DNA from 4 places in the Flexivirga alba genome. Region 1 is predicted to be linked to each of the others. Evidence: riboswitches for the same ligand, from Rfam matches in the RefSeq annotation. Region 1 holds a riboswitch; each other region holds the start of a gene.

Region 1 (3,626 bases):
GCAAGTCGGGCGCTCTTGCGTGGGTCGGTGATGACGTCCTTGCGGCCGTGCAGCAGCAGAGTGTGCCGGTCGAGGAACGGCGCGACGTCGTACTGCTGGGGGATCCAGGGCGCCATACCGACGATGCTCGTGACACCGTCGGCGCCGGCCAGCTCCAGGGCGACCCGGCCGCCCATCGAGTGACCGACCAGCGCCACAGGGGTGTCGGGGTAGAGCTCGCGCAGCCGAGCCAGCGCCCATCGGGCATCCACGACCGGAGATCGCGCATCGTCGTTGTAACCGCGCACGGCGTCACGCAGCACCGCAGTCCCGATCCGACCCTGTGCGCTGCGCTCGATGCTGCGGGCGACGGCGACCATGCGCAGCACCGGCGGACTCACCTTGTTGGTCCGCCCGAGGCCGTGCTCGGCACCCCCGTGCAACAGCAAGGCGATCGCGTCGGGGCGCCGCCTGCCGTCCGGCAGGGTGAGAAAGGGTGCGCACCGTCGTGCGACGGGCCGACCTCGTAGCGGGACATCACACCTCGGTGTGATGGAAGTTGGCGTAGGACCGGCTGGCGGTCGGGCCGCGCTGGCCCTGATAGTGCGAGCCGTATTTAGCGCTGCCATAAGGGTTTTCGGCCGGGCTGCTGAGCTGGAAGAAGCACAGCTGCCCGATCTTCATGCCCGGCCACAGCTTGATCGGCAGGGTCGCGACGTTGGACAGCTCGAGGGTCACGTGCCCGGAGAAGCCCGGGTCGACGAAGCCGGCCGTCGCGTGCGTCAGCAGGCCGAGCCGGCCCAGGCTGGATTTGCCCTCGACCCGCGCGGCGACGTCATCGGGCAACGTCACCTGTTCGTATGTCGAGCCGAGCACGAACTCGCCGGGGTGCAGCACGAAGGGCTCGCCCGACTCGGTCTCGATCAACCGGGTCAGCTCCTCCTGCTCGGCGGCCGGGTCGATGAAGGGGTACTTGTGGTTGTCGAACAGCCGGAAGTAGCGGTCCAGCCGGAAGTCGATGCTCGAGGGCTGGATCATCGTCTCGTCATACGGGTCGAGGCGCACGCGGCCGGCGTCGATCTGGGCGCGGATGTCGCGGTCGGAGAGGAGCACGAGGGTCACGGTACCGGGCAGGCGCTTGCGCCGGTGGCGGACGCTGTGGGTTAGACTCCTGCCGGTCCGAGCGAGAGCCATTTGGCCGCCGCCCGAGGCACGCGAGTGTAGTTCAATGGTAGAACATCAGCTTCCCAAGCTGAATACGCGAGTTCGATTCTCGTCACTCGCTCTTAGCCTTTCTGGCTCGGCTCCTCCTGGCGCCCGCATTGGCTTCGGCTCGCCGCGCGTCCGACACGTCATACCTCTCTCGCCATACCCCTCTCGCCATACCCCTCTCGCCCTGAGCGTGCACCCGGCCGTATTGCCGAGAGGACACCCGTTGGTCGAGAGGACACCCGATGCGGCCCATTTCGGGCTCGAATTGCCTGTCCTTTCGGCGATCGCCTGTCCTCTCGGCGATTGGGGCTCGTGGGCGGTGCTCCTCCGGCACTCGACCACCTTGGCTCCGTACTCCGGCACTCGACGACCTCGGTGCCGACACGCCGCCACTTCCGTGCCATGCCACCCCATTTCGGCGTCATTCCGCCGATTTGACATCTCTGGAATTACAGGCGTGCAACTACAGCATGTTGGGTCTTGGCAAACCAACCACCACTAGATAGTGTGTGTCTTGCAGCTGGTTCGAGTGCTTCAGCCGCCGCTTGACGACGGCTGAAGCACCCGAGGAAAGAGGGAAGTCGGTGCAAATCCGACACTGCCCCCGCAGCGGTGAGTGAGGACGAACGTCGTCATCAGCACTGGGTGAGAGCCCGGGAAGCGACGACCAGTAGGTGTGCGTCTCGCACGGAGTCACGAGTCCGAAGACCTGCCACTGCCCTGTCCGCGCACCCGCGGGCGGGTCCGACCGCAGCCCGCGCGGGAAGGGCTGACGAACGAGCGGCGGCGAGCCACGTGCCCGCGTGCGCTGCCCGCTCGCCGTCCTCCTCGCCGGGCCACTGCGAGGAAAGACGGGAGACACCGCACGTGGCCATACACGTCACCAAGCGCGACGGATCACGCGAGCCGTATGACGCAGACCGCATCAACCGGGCGATCGAGCGGGCCGCTGAGGGCCTACCGAATGCCATGTCGATGACCATGCAGATCGCCTCGGAGCTGGCAATCACGCTCTTCGACGGCATCACCACCGAACAACTCGACGAGGCTGCCATCTCGGTCGCGGTGCAGAACGTCAAGGACGACCCCGACTTCGACGTCATCGCGTCCCGCCTGCTGTTGAAGACGATCTACAAGAAGGTGCTCGGCGACTTCGAGACGCAGTCCGAGCTCGCGCTGCTGCACCAAGCCCGCTTCCCCGGCTACATCCGCCTGTCGGTCGAGGACGGTCTCTTCGACGCTCGCCTCGCGTCTGCCTTCAACCTGGAGCAGCTGGCCGCGGCCCTCGACCACCATCAGGATGACGGGCTTCGCTACATCGGCATCGTCACTCTCAAAAACCGTTACATGGCAACGGATTCCAGGCGCCAGCCGCTCGAGGTCCCGGCATACTTCTGGATGCGGGTCGCGATGGGTATGTCGGTCAACGAGAAGGATCCGACCCAGGCCGCCATCGGCTTCTACCGGAAGATGGCATCGCTGGACTACCTCGCTGCCGGCTCCACACTCGTCAACGCGGGCACCAACACACCTCAGTTGTCCAACTGCTTCGTGATGCAGATGGATGACGACATCGAGCACATCGCCAAGTCGATGCGAGACGTCATGTGGCTGACCAAAGGCACTGGTGGCATTGGCCTTTCGGTCACCAAGCTGCGGTCCGAGGGCAGCCCGATCCGGAGCAACAACACGTCCTCGACCGGCCCGATCCCCTTCATGCACACCATCGACTCGATCCTGCGCGCCGTCTCCCGCGGCGGCAAGAAGTTCGGCGCCCTGTGCTTCTACATGGAGAACTGGCACCTGGACTTCCCGCAGTTCATCGACTTACGGCAGAACGCCGGCGACCCCTACCGGCGCACCCGGACCGCGAACACCGCAGTCTGGTTGTCCGACGAATTCATGAAGCGAGTCGTCGCCGACGACGACTGGTATCTCTTCGACCCGCTCGAGACACCGGACCTGGTCGAGCTGGTCGGTGACGACTTCTCCCGCCGTTACAAGGAGTATGTCGCCCTCGCCGAGACCGGAAAGCTGCGCTCCTTCAAGAAGATTCGCGCTCGCGCGCAGTGGAAGTCGATCCTCGTCTCGCTGCAAACGACCTCGCACCCCTGGCTCACGTGGAAGGACACGATCAACCAGCGGGCGCTGAACGACAACACCGGCACGATCCACCTGTCGAACCTGTGCACCGAGATCACCCTCCCGCAGGACCGCGAGAACGTGTCGGTCTGCAACCTGGCCTCGATCAACCTCTCCCGCCACTTGGTAGATGGCGAGTGGGACTGGGATCGCCTCGCCGAGTCCGCGCGCACGGCGGTGCGACAGCTCGACAACCTGATCGACATCACCCGCTCGTCGGTGCCGGAGTCGGAGCACTCCAATGACCAGAACCGCGCAATCGGCTTGGGGTTCATGGGATTCACCGACGTCGT
Region 2 (3,626 bases), 990 kb from region 1:
CTTGTGTGTCGTCGCCGCCGGCACACTGCGTCGTCCCTGGGGTGTGACCCTCGGCTGGGCGGTGCAGTTCGCGACCGTCGTGGCCGGTGTCGTCCTACCGATGATGTTCGTTGTTGGTCTGATGTTTCTGGCCCTGTGGGTCACTGCCCTCGTCCAGGGCCGCAAAATGGACGCCTTGACCGCTCGCCACGAAGGAATCCCCGAGCAATGACCTGGATCGAAGCGATTGTCCTGGGGATCGTGCAGGGACTCACCGAGTTCCTGCCGATCTCGTCCTCCGCGCACCAACTCATCGTCGGCCGGCTCTTCTGGGACAACGACGGCGGCGGATCGGCGTTCACCGCAGTCAACCAGCTGGGCACCGAGACAGCGGTGATCGTCTACTTCTGGCGGGACATCGTCCGCATTCTCAAGCAGTGGGGGTTGTCGGTCGCCGGCAAGGTGCCGAAGTCCGAGCCCGACGCCCGAATGGGCTGGCTGGTCATCGTCGGCACGATCCCGATCGGCATCCTCGGCCTGGTGTTCAAGGGTTTCATCGAGGGACCGCTGCGCAACCTGTGGGTGACCGCGAGCATGCTGCTGATCTTCGCCATCGTCATCGCCGTGGCTGATGCGACGGTCGACCACGACCCCGACGCCGAGAACCGCAAGACTCTGGAAGACCTCAGCGTCAAGGACGGCATCCGGTTCGGACTCTGGCAGGCGCTCGCGCTGATACCCGGCGTATCGCGTTCCGGCGGAACGATTTCCGGTGGTCTCTTCATGGGCTACACGCGCAGTGCTGCGGCGCGATACTCGTTCTTGCTCGCCATACCTGCGGTGCTCGTGTCCGGGTTGTTCGAGCTGAAGGACCTGCACGGCAGCGGCGGTGACGGGTGGGGTCAGATCATCGTCGCGACGGTGCTCGCGTTCGTCGTCGGGTATGCCGTGGTCGCGTGGTTCATGCGCTATATCTCCCACCACAACTTCCGGCCGTTCGTCTACTACAGGATCGCGCTGGCCGTCTTCGTCTTCGGGCTGCTCGTGCTCGGCAAGGTTGCTGCCTAAGGAAACCCCAGGGGTTTCGCCATACGACCCGTCCGATTGAATGTGAGTCATGGAACGCACCCTCGTCATCGTCAAGCCCGATGGATTCGCCCGTGGCCTCACCGGCGAGGTCCTGCGCCGGATCGAGGCGAAGGGCTACGTCCTCGACACGTTGCAGATCATGACTCCCGATCGGGATCGGCTGGCACGGCACTACGCCGAGCACGAGGGCAAGCCCTTCTACCAGCCGCTCGTCGACTTCATGGCCAGTGGCCCGGCGACCTTCGCGATCGTGACCGGGCAGCGGGTCATCGAAGGTTTCCGTGCGATCGCCGGAGCGACCGACCCGTCGGCCGCAGCGCCGGGCAGCATCCGCGGCGATCTCGGGCGCGACTGGGGCCTGGCCGTGCAGCAGAACATCGTGCACGGCTCGGACTCGCCCGAGTCCGCCGAGCGCGAGATCGGCATCTGGTTCCCCCAAGCCTGATTGCTTGTTCGGGCCGTCCTTCGGACGGGCAGCAGGCTGACGGTAAGCTCCGCACCGGACGCGATTTACTGCAGGGGAAGCCGGTGCGAATCCGGCGCTGACCCGCAACCGTGTGCCGACCGGGCGCCATACCCGGGAAGCGAGCCGGAGCACCTGCGCGTCCACCGGCGATCTCGTCGCGGCCCCGCGAGATCGGTTCCGGCTGATACTTCTGCGGGTCGCGACATCTCGCGGAAGGCAACACTTCATGACCACAACTCTTCGCGCCCGTGCGGGTCTCACGGGCATCTTCGCCCTGGCCTGCGCCGGTCTGACCGGCATCGCAGTGGCCGCTCCGGCAAGCGCCGCCACACCCGATGCGTCCACTGGCGCGCACTTCCTGGCGTCCGAGCTGGCGGCTGGCGGCGACCACTTCTCGGTCAGCTCCGGCGGCACCAACTACGCCGACTACGGCCTGACGATCGACGGCATCCTCGGTCTCGACGCGGCACAGACCGGTCAGGCCGAAGCGCAGCGCGCGGCGTCATACATCACCAAGAACGCCGCGGCATACAACACCTACGGCCAGGACGTGTATGCCGGTGCGACTGCCAAGTTGCTGGTCTTCGCTCAGGCGCAGGGCCTGCCGACCGGTGGCTACCTCAGCCAGCTGAAGTCGCTGGAGCAGACGACCGGGCAGTTCAAGGACAAGTCGGCGTATGGCGACTACTCCAACACCATCGGCCAGTCGCTGGCGATCGTCGGTCTGGCGCGCGCCGGACAGTCCGATGCCAAGGCAGTTGACTTCCTGCTCAAGCAGCAGTGCAACGACGGCGGATTCCGGATGACGTTCGCCGACACGCAGTGCACCACCACCGCCGGCGACACCGACGCGACCTCGTTGGCCGTGCAGGCGCTGAGCGCCGCGGGCGGTCACGACGCCGCGGTCACCAAGGCCGTCAATTTCATCGCCGGCGAGCAGCAGTCGAACGGTGGTGTGGTGGAGCCGGCCGCGCAGGCCGCACCGAACACCAACAGCACCGGGCTGGCCGCGGTCGCCTTCGCCCTGACGGGCAAGACCGCAGAGGCAGCCAAGGCGAAGGCCTTCGTCGCCGGCCTGCAGTTCGGTTGCACTTCCCCGGCTGCGTTGCGCGGCGGATTCGCCTTCGACCAGAAGTCGTTCGACGCGCTGCGGGCCAAGGGCAGCAAGGCGACGGTCAGCGACAAGGAACATCGCGCGACGACGCAGGCGGTCCTCGCGCTGGTCCAGCAGCCGTACCTGAAGATCAGCGCCGGTGGTTCGGCGACGGCGCCGGCGCTGTCGTGCGCGACGTCCAGCCCGACCACGTCGGCAACCAGCACCGCGAGCTCAACGTCGGTCAGCGCCACGTCGACGACGACCGGCCCACCGATCATCACCGACGGCTCGCAGACAGGTGGCGGCAACGCGGGCGTGCTCTTCGCGGGCGCTGCCGTCCTGGGTGGCGCCGCACTGGCCGGCACCGGCCTCCGTCGCCGGTTGCGTTCGCGCGACTGACACAACAACCTCACCGAGAGGACAGCCGAATGCCGAGGGGACAGGCAATTCGGGCGAATTCGCCCGGAATTGCCTGTCCCCTCGATGCATCGCCTGTCCTCTCGGCGAAATGGGTCGCGTCAGTCGAGGTCGTCGTCGAGGCCGGCGATCGCCAGCTCGAGAAGTTGGGCGAGCTTGTCGCGCTGGCCGACGGGCACATGCGACAACACGTCGGACTCCACCATGTCGGACTCCCGGATCACCTGGCGGAACATCTCCCAACCGTCGCGGGTGAGGTGCACGAGGATCCGGGTGCGGTTGTCGGGATCGGGCTCGCGCTCGATGAGTCCGCGTTCGGCCATCCGATCCAACCGGTGGGTCATCGACGACGGGGCAACCGCGGCCGTGTCGGCCAGCTGCGACGGCGTCGAGATGTGGTCCTCGGCCTCGGCCGCGAGGTGCCGGATGACGGCCCACTCGCCGGGGGACAGATCGAGGTCCGACAGGTTCTGGGTGTACCACTGCGACAGGCGGCGGTGCAGGCCGTGCACCGCGGTCACGACACGCTGCACCTGCTCGTTCCCACCGGCTTCGACATACGCTGCGACCTCGGCCTCG
Region 3 (3,626 bases), 3.0 Mb from region 1:
CAGCGAGCGAGACACCGCGAAGAGCACGCCGCCGAGTGGTGGACCAACCAGACCGGTGACACCCTGCCGGCCTTGCATCACCGACATCGCGGTGCTCAGTTCCTCAGGCGGCACAACGGCTTTCGTCGCCAGCGTGTCGGCCGGCGAGAAGACCGCCTCGGCAGCACCGACCACGAACCCCGCGACCACCAGCTGTGCGATCGTGAGCAGGTCGGCGGCATACGCCAGCACGACCGTCGCGTATGACGCTGCCGCGACGAGGGCTGACCACACCATCGCACTGCGACGGTTCCACCTGTCGACGAACGTGCCGGCCGGGATTCCGGCGATCACCATCCCGGCGACCACGGCTCCCCCGACGAGCCCCGCGATCGCCGCGTTGTCGGTCATCCAGAGCGCAAGCAGCGGAAAGGCCAGTCCACTCATCCGCGACCCGATGCCGTTCAAGGTGTTGCCAACCATCAGCAACTCGAAGTCCCGGTTGCGCCAGAGCGCAGGTCGTTTCGTGTCGAGCGCTTCGTCCCCCACCTGTGTCATGACGACCATCGTGCGCCGGCTCCAGGCATTACGCAACTATATTTGCGCATTATTATTTGCGAAGAGGACCAAGCCACGGCACAGTGGTCCCGTGAGCAGATCACAGGACCGGTCCGAGCCGCGGCGTATCGTCGACCCCCGCGAGCTCAAGGCTCTGTCGCATCCACTGCGCATGCGCCTCTTCGGCGAGCTGACAGCACGCGGCCCGTCTCGCGCCGTGGATCTAGCGAACGCCGTTGCGGAACCGGCGAATTCGGTCAGCTTTCACCTCCGGCAGCTGGCGCGCTATGGCCTCGTCGAAGATGACCCCGAGCACGGCACCGACGGCCGCGAACGATGGTGGCGAGCAACAACCGACGAGGGTCTCATCGTGGACTTCCACGACTTGGAAGCGATGCCCGGTGGTCCGGCTGCAGTCGGGGCCTTCAAACAGGTCACCGAGAGCACCGCACATGCGCTCACAGCGCTCTCCTTCCGACACCTCGACGAGTCCACCGAGGGGCCAAAGACCTGGTTCAACAACTTCGTGCTGCACCTGAGTCGCTCCGAATTGGACGCCTTCCTCGACGACCAGTGGGAGGTGACGTCGCGCTGGATGCAACGATCGCGAGAGGTCAGCAACTCGGCTGACGGCGAGACCCGGCATACCTATTTCGGGGTCAGCAACGGCGCTCCGCTGGGTCAAGTACTGGAGACCGAGGAGGCCGCGGACCGAACGGGTGACGAGCGCTCCGGCAAGAGTCAGTAGGCTGAGGAACGCGACAGGTTCGCGTCATACCGGTGATCCGGATGCCGCGTCGTAAGAGGGAATCCGGTGTGACTCCGGGACTGCCCCGCAGCGGTATGTGAGAACGACCTCCGTCATACGCACTGGCCAACTTGGCCGGGAAGCGATGGACAGTAGGCGCCTTGTTTCGGCACGCTCACGAGTCCGAAGACCTGCCAGTCGCCCGAGCCCGGACCCGGGTTCGGCCGATTCGGTGACCTCTCGGGCGGGTCGCGAAGGAGTTTGGAATGACCAACAGCACCACTGCCACTGTTCTCGGCTGGCCACGACAGGGGCCGAAGCGAGAGCTCAAACGGGCCATCGAGGCCTATTGGGCGGGCCGCGTCCCCGCCGACGAACTCCACGACATCGCTGCCGGCCTACGCGCCGATGCGTGGAAACAACTGTCGGACAACGGGATCGACGAGATCCCGACCGGCGACTTCTCCTACTACGACCACGTGCTCGACACGGCATGGATGGTCGGCGCCGTGCCGCAGCGCTTTCGGGCCGCGGCCGACAACGACCTGGACGTCTACTTCGCGATGGCCCGCGGGAACGACAAGGTTGCGCCGCTGGAGATGACCAAGTGGTTCGACACCAACTACCACTACCTGGTGCCGGAGCTCGCCCCCGCGACGACGTTCACCGCGAACGCCGCCCGCCAGGTCGAGCTCTTCACCCAGGCGACCGACGCCGGCCACACCGCGCGTCCGGTGCTCGTCGGACCGCTCACCTTTCTGCTGCTGTCGAAGCCGGCTGTGGACGCACCAGCGGGGTTCGACCCGTTGTCGCTTCTTGACCCCCTGCTGGACGTGTATGTCGACATCCTCAGCACCCTGCACGACGCCGGCGCGCAGTGGGTGCAGATTGACGAGCCGGCGCTCGTCCTGGACCAGCCGGTCGCTGTGCTCGACGCGGCTCGTCACGCACTCGATCGACTTGGCTCCGCAACGAAACGCCCGAAACTGTTGATTGCCAGCTATTTCGCCGCATTGCAGGACGCGTTCGAGGTGTTCGCCGAGGCACCCGTCGACGGCCTGGCGATCGACTGCACCGTCCCGGCGAACGTCACCGAGATCCTGGAGCACGGTCTGCGCGAAAAGCGGCTGATCGCAGGTGTCATCGACGGCCGCAACGTCTGGGCCGCCGATCTCGACGACCGACTGGCGATCGTGCGCCGGCTGGCCGGCCGCGTCGACGACCTCGTCGTCGGCAGCTCCTGCTCGCTGCTGCACGTGCCGCTCGATGCGTCGAAGGAGACCGCGATCGACGAGGAGGTCCGAAGCTGGCTGGCCTTCGCGCGCGAGAAGGTGCTCGAAATCCGCACGCTGGCAACGGCACTCGACGACGAAACTGCAGCGACTCCCGCACTGGACGCGTCCCGTCGAGCGGTCGCGTCCCGACAGGCATCGGCGCGCACACACGACGATGCCGTGCGCGCACGCGTGGCCGCGGTGCGGGACGCCGACACACATCGTGTCGCGGCGTTCGACCAGCGATACCCGCAACAGCAGGAGTCGCTCGGCCTGCCACTGCTACCGACGACGACCATCGGGTCGTTCCCGCAGACCGACTCCGTGCGCAAGGCACGCGCATCACTGCGTCGCGGCGAAATCGACCGGGCGACATACGAATCGGCGATGCGCGACGAGATCGCCACGGTGATCTCCCTGCAGGAAGAGCTCGGCCTGGACGTGCTGGTGCACGGTGAGCCGGAACGCAACGACATGGTGCAGTACTTCGCCGAACAGCTCGACGGCTACCTGTCGACCACACACGGTTGGGTGCAGTCCTACGGCACCCGCTGCGTTCGGCCGCCGATCATCTTCGGTGACGTCTCCCGTCCCGAGCCGATGACCGTCCGCTGGTGGCAGTACGCGCAATCGCTGACGAAGCGACCGGTCAAGGGCATGCTGACCGGGCCGGTCACCATGCTCGCCTGGTCCTTCGTGCGCGACGACCAGCCCATCGGTGACACGGCCCGGCAGGTCGCACTCGCGCTGCGCGATGAGGTCCGCGATCTGGAGGCGGCCGGTTGCCGCGTCATCCAGGTTGATGAGCCGGCCCTGCGCGAGACGCTGCCGCTGCGGACCACCGACCGCCCGGCATACCTGGAGTGGGCAACCGAATCCTTCCGGCTGGCAACGAGTTCCGTCGCGGACGTCACCCAGGTGCACACGCACATGTGCTACGCGGATTTCGGTGACATCTTCACCGCGATCGACGACCTGGATGCCGATGTGATCAGCCTCGAAGCCGCCCGGTCGGGTATGTCGCTCGCGGACGAACTTCAGAAGTCCGGCTACGCCAAGGGCGTCGG
Region 4 (3,626 bases), 820 kb from region 1:
CGGCACCAGCCCGTTGATCGTGCCGAGTAGCGTCGACTTGCCGACGCCCGTCCGGCCGACCACCAGCGCGAGCTCGCCCTCCTCCACGTGCAGGTCGACATGCGACAGCTCGGGCTCTCGCCCGTCGTCATACCGAACGGACACATCGCGCCACTCGATCATGTCGACACCTCCACGTCCGGATCCTGTATGACGCTGGGCGGCGACACCACCGCAGCGACCAAGCCGATGACCACGGCGACCAGGGGCAGCAGGTCGACAACCGGCCATTCGACCGGTGTCGTCGAGGGATTCAGATGTGCCGGAGCGTACTGCGTGGCCAGGATCATCAGCACGCCCGAGGCGAGACCACCTGCCGCAACAGCCATTGCCGTGAGATCGAACGGCTCGACCCGGTAGCGGGTCACGGTTCGTTCACGGGCCGAGAATGCCAGTCCGAGCACTGCGAGCGCGACGCCGAGCACGAAGGCCGGCCAGCGGAACAGCGCCGGCGCTCGGTCGTCGAGCACGCCGAAGGTTCCGATGCACACCGCGATCAGCCCCACGACGGTCAGGACTCCGAGCAGCCGGCGGGTCCGCACCGGCGTCGATCCGCGCCGGCCATAACCGCGCGAATCCATAGCAGCCGCAAGGAGAAGGGAACGGTCCAACGCATCCGAAAGCACCGGAACGATGACCCGCCGCACGACCTGCCACTTCCGTCCTCGGTCCGGTCGAAGCTGCTGGGCGCGCCGCACCCGCCGGATGCTGTCAGCCATCTGCGGGAAGACGGACACCGCGACCACCACCACAGTGCCGATGTCGTAGAGCGCGATCGGCACGACCTTGAGCAGTCGCTTCGGGTTGGCCAGCGAGTTGGCGGCGCCGATGCAGATGATCATCGCGGCGAGTCGCAGGCCGTCATACAGGCCGTCGAGCACGTCGGACAGGTGCACGGGACCGAGCAACGAAACCCCAGCCGCCCAGTCCGGCAACGGGATTCGCGGCAGGTCCAGCAGGACGGTGCCGCCGCCGGACGCGCCGAGGAAGCACCGGAACGCGACACGCACCACGACGATGAAGGCACCGAGCAGCAGGTAGAGCCGCAGCGACCGCGACCACGGGGCGTCGCCGCGCCGGAGCAGCACGACGAAACACGCGACAGCGATGAGCAGCAACAGCAGCAGCGGGTTGGTCGTGAATGACGCCGCCACCGCCAGACCGATCGCCCACAGCCACCAGGCGATCGGGTGGACCGGAGCGGGCAGACGTTTCACCCGAGTGCGATGCGTGCGAAGTTGCTGGTCTATTTCTGACTCACTGCTCTAGTTGCGCCTGCGGACGATCGCAACCGCACCGCCGCCCACGACGAGCGCCGCCAGGACGCCACCCCCTACGACGGTGGTCGCATTGACGCCCGACGACTTCTTGGAGTCCTTGATCAGGTCGTCACTGTTGGCCATGGGCGCTCCGGCGACATTCGTCGGACCGCCCGACGACGTGCCCGTAACACCGGCCGAACTGGACGACCCCTTGCTGCGCTTCGCCTTCGACGAGCTGCTCGCGGAGGACGAGTGGCTCGCCTTCGCCTTCTTCTCGGCAGCCTTCTTCTTCGCTGCCTGCGAAGCCTTGGACGCCGTGGTTGACTTCGGCTGCGAATGGGTGGACCCGGCCTTGCTCGACGTCGAATTCCCGTTTGGGTCAGTCGTTTTCGGGTTGCTCGGCGCGGTCGTGGTCGTATGGCGCGGCGGCGCCGGCGGCTGGGTCGTCGTGTGCGTCGGCGCAGGCGGAGGCTTCGGAGCTGCAGGACGGGTCGGGGTGTAACGCGGCGAGTAGTTGGTGCCGCCCTCGCTGAACGCCCATCCCTCGAAACCGCCTGGGATGACGTGGCTGGTGGACGCACCGTCACCGCTGGAGGACCAGGAGCCGCCGTTCGGTGCCTGGGTGTACCACCAGTGCGCATTCGGCGGAGGGGTCCGCCCACACGACTCGTGGTAGCCGCCGGGCAAGGTGGCCGTTGCCGACGGCTTGCCGTAGAGCCGGCAGATGAAGGCAAGCCCGTACTGTCGAGTCCCCTCCGCCGGGATCCCGGCCGCCTGCAGGGCATCGACGCCAGAAGCGCCACTGCCCACCGGCGCACAGCGCACCGCGATGCCGCCCCCGAGTTCGCGGAAGTCGACGACCACGGTCACCCCGGAGCTGGTCTTGCACACGCCGTTGTAGCCGGCGGCCTGTGCGGGCGCGACCGATCCGACATACGCGAACGAGGTTGCGGAGGTGGCGAGTGCGACGGCTGCGACGGCACGAACCGGGCGGCTGGGCATGCGGATGGAGTCCTTTCGGTCGCGACTCCACGCGTGCGACACGATCTCGCCCGCGACTGCAGTCCTCGACAGTCGATCCGGTGACCGGTGGCGCAGGTATTCCGACTCGTGACCGATCGGCCACTCACGGCTGCGGGACAGCGCCGGAATCGCACCGGCTTCCCCTGCTCACACCTTGGCGCCCGACACGGACGCCACCCCGAAGGCTAGCAGCGGTTCTGGAAGAGTCTGACGAGTGAGCACCGCACCCATCCTCGACGCCGCGGCTGCGGTGGAAACGCTCGCCGACCTGGCTGCCGCGACCGACCGGGTGATCGTCGGCCTGACCGGCCCGCCGGCCGTCGGCAAGTCGACCGCCGCCGATCAGCTCGCCCGGGGCTGCCGTGAGCGCGGCATACGGACGGTGGTCGTGCCGATGGACGGGTTCCACCTGGCGCAGGCGGTCCTCGACGAGCGGGGCTGGGCACCGGTCAAGGGCGCGCCGCACACGTTCGACGCCCTCGGGTATGTCGAACTGCTCTCCCGCATCCGCAGCGAGCGCGACCGCACCGTGTGGGCTCCGGCGTTCGACCGGTCGCTGGAGGAGCCGATCGCAGGAGCCATCGAGGTGGCGCCCGACACGCAGGTCGTGGTCACCGAGGGCAACTACCTACTGCTCCCCGACGAACCCTGGTCCGAACTGCCCCGGCTGCTGGATGCCATTTGGTATGTCGAAACCCCCGACGAGCTCCGGCGGGAGCGGCTCATCGAGCGACACCGCAGCTACGGCCGCAGTCTCGCCGAAGCGTCGCAGCGTGCGCTGGGTTCCGACGAGCGCAATGCCGACCTGGTGCGGTCGACGCGGGAGAGGGCGGACGCCATACTCCTGCTGCCGTAGGCGCCGCGGGTGTGACCGATCACACGCGCACGCGGTATGTCGCGCCACGCACGGAGGCAACCCGGACGCCGGTCGTGCGTCTACCCACCATGAGGTGCAACGCGATCATCGCTGGACGGCAGCCGGTTCCCGGCCTGCCGCGGTGCGGCGTTCCCTTCCACAGCGACGACTCGTTAGGGTCTGGGCGAAGGGTCAGGGTGTCATGACACTCACCGCACCCGCCGTGTATGCCGAAAGGCCGTATCGCTTGGGAGGTCGGGTCCATGACCGTGACGCGCTCCCCTGCTTCGAGCCGATGACCGCGGAGGACTCGGTCGACCTGGCCGAGCTCTACCGCACACATCACCTGCAGATGGTGCGGCTCGCGCGGCTGCTGGTCGACGACACGGCGAGCGCCGAGGATGTCGTGCAGGAGGCGTTCCTCGGGATGCACCGCAACCGGGCCG

The links. A riboswitch is a leader RNA that binds a small molecule or an ion and turns the genes downstream of it on or off. The one in region 1 is predicted to bind cobalamin.
Region 2: another riboswitch for cobalamin. It lies ahead of ACFQDH_RS12210 (prenyltransferase/squalene oxidase repeat-containing protein); the one in region 1 lies ahead of ACFQDH_RS07130 (ribonucleoside-diphosphate reductase subunit alpha).
Region 3: another riboswitch for cobalamin. It lies ahead of metE (5-methyltetrahydropteroyltriglutamate--homocysteine S-methyltransferase); the one in region 1 lies ahead of ACFQDH_RS07130 (ribonucleoside-diphosphate reductase subunit alpha).
Region 4: another riboswitch for cobalamin. It lies ahead of ACFQDH_RS03325 (hypothetical protein); the one in region 1 lies ahead of ACFQDH_RS07130 (ribonucleoside-diphosphate reductase subunit alpha).

What each region holds. Positions count from the first base shown of each region.
Region 1 is NZ_JBHSWH010000001.1:1,474,943-1,478,568, reverse strand. Features, by position in the region: gene ACFQDH_RS07145 (alpha/beta hydrolase family protein) at 1-608, opposite strand, end outside; gene dcd (dCTP deaminase) at 517-1,092, opposite strand; tRNA gene ACFQDH_RS07135 (tRNA-Gly) at 1,194-1,264, shown strand; cobalamin riboswitch at 1,700-1,922, shown strand; gene ACFQDH_RS07130 (ribonucleoside-diphosphate reductase subunit alpha) at 2,059-3,626, shown strand, end outside.
Region 2 is NZ_JBHSWH010000001.1:2,465,665-2,469,290, forward strand. Features, by position in the region: gene ACFQDH_RS12195 (DUF4233 domain-containing protein) at 1-211, shown strand, start outside; gene ACFQDH_RS12200 (undecaprenyl-diphosphate phosphatase) at 208-1,047, shown strand; gene ndk (nucleoside-diphosphate kinase) at 1,097-1,513, shown strand; cobalamin riboswitch at 1,557-1,688, shown strand; gene ACFQDH_RS12210 (prenyltransferase/squalene oxidase repeat-containing protein) at 1,761-3,029, shown strand; gene ACFQDH_RS12215 (MarR family winged helix-turn-helix transcriptional regulator) at 3,149-3,626, opposite strand, start outside.
Region 3 is NZ_JBHSWH010000001.1:4,516,023-4,519,648, forward strand. Features, by position in the region: gene ACFQDH_RS22555 (MFS transporter) at 1-537, opposite strand, end outside; gene ACFQDH_RS22560 (ArsR/SmtB family transcription factor) at 629-1,285, shown strand; cobalamin riboswitch at 1,299-1,498, shown strand; gene metE (5-methyltetrahydropteroyltriglutamate--homocysteine S-methyltransferase) at 1,552-3,626, shown strand, end outside.
Region 4 is NZ_JBHSWH010000001.1:659,227-662,852, forward strand. Features, by position in the region: partial or broken gene ACFQDH_RS03315 (ABC transporter ATP-binding protein) at 1-270, opposite strand, end outside; gene ACFQDH_RS03320 (energy-coupling factor transporter transmembrane component T) at 159-1,256, opposite strand; gene ACFQDH_RS03325 (hypothetical protein) at 1,305-2,303, opposite strand; cobalamin riboswitch at 2,378-2,515, opposite strand; gene ACFQDH_RS03330 (nucleoside/nucleotide kinase family protein) at 2,539-3,180, shown strand; gene ACFQDH_RS03335 (RNA polymerase sigma factor) at 3,383-3,626, shown strand, end outside.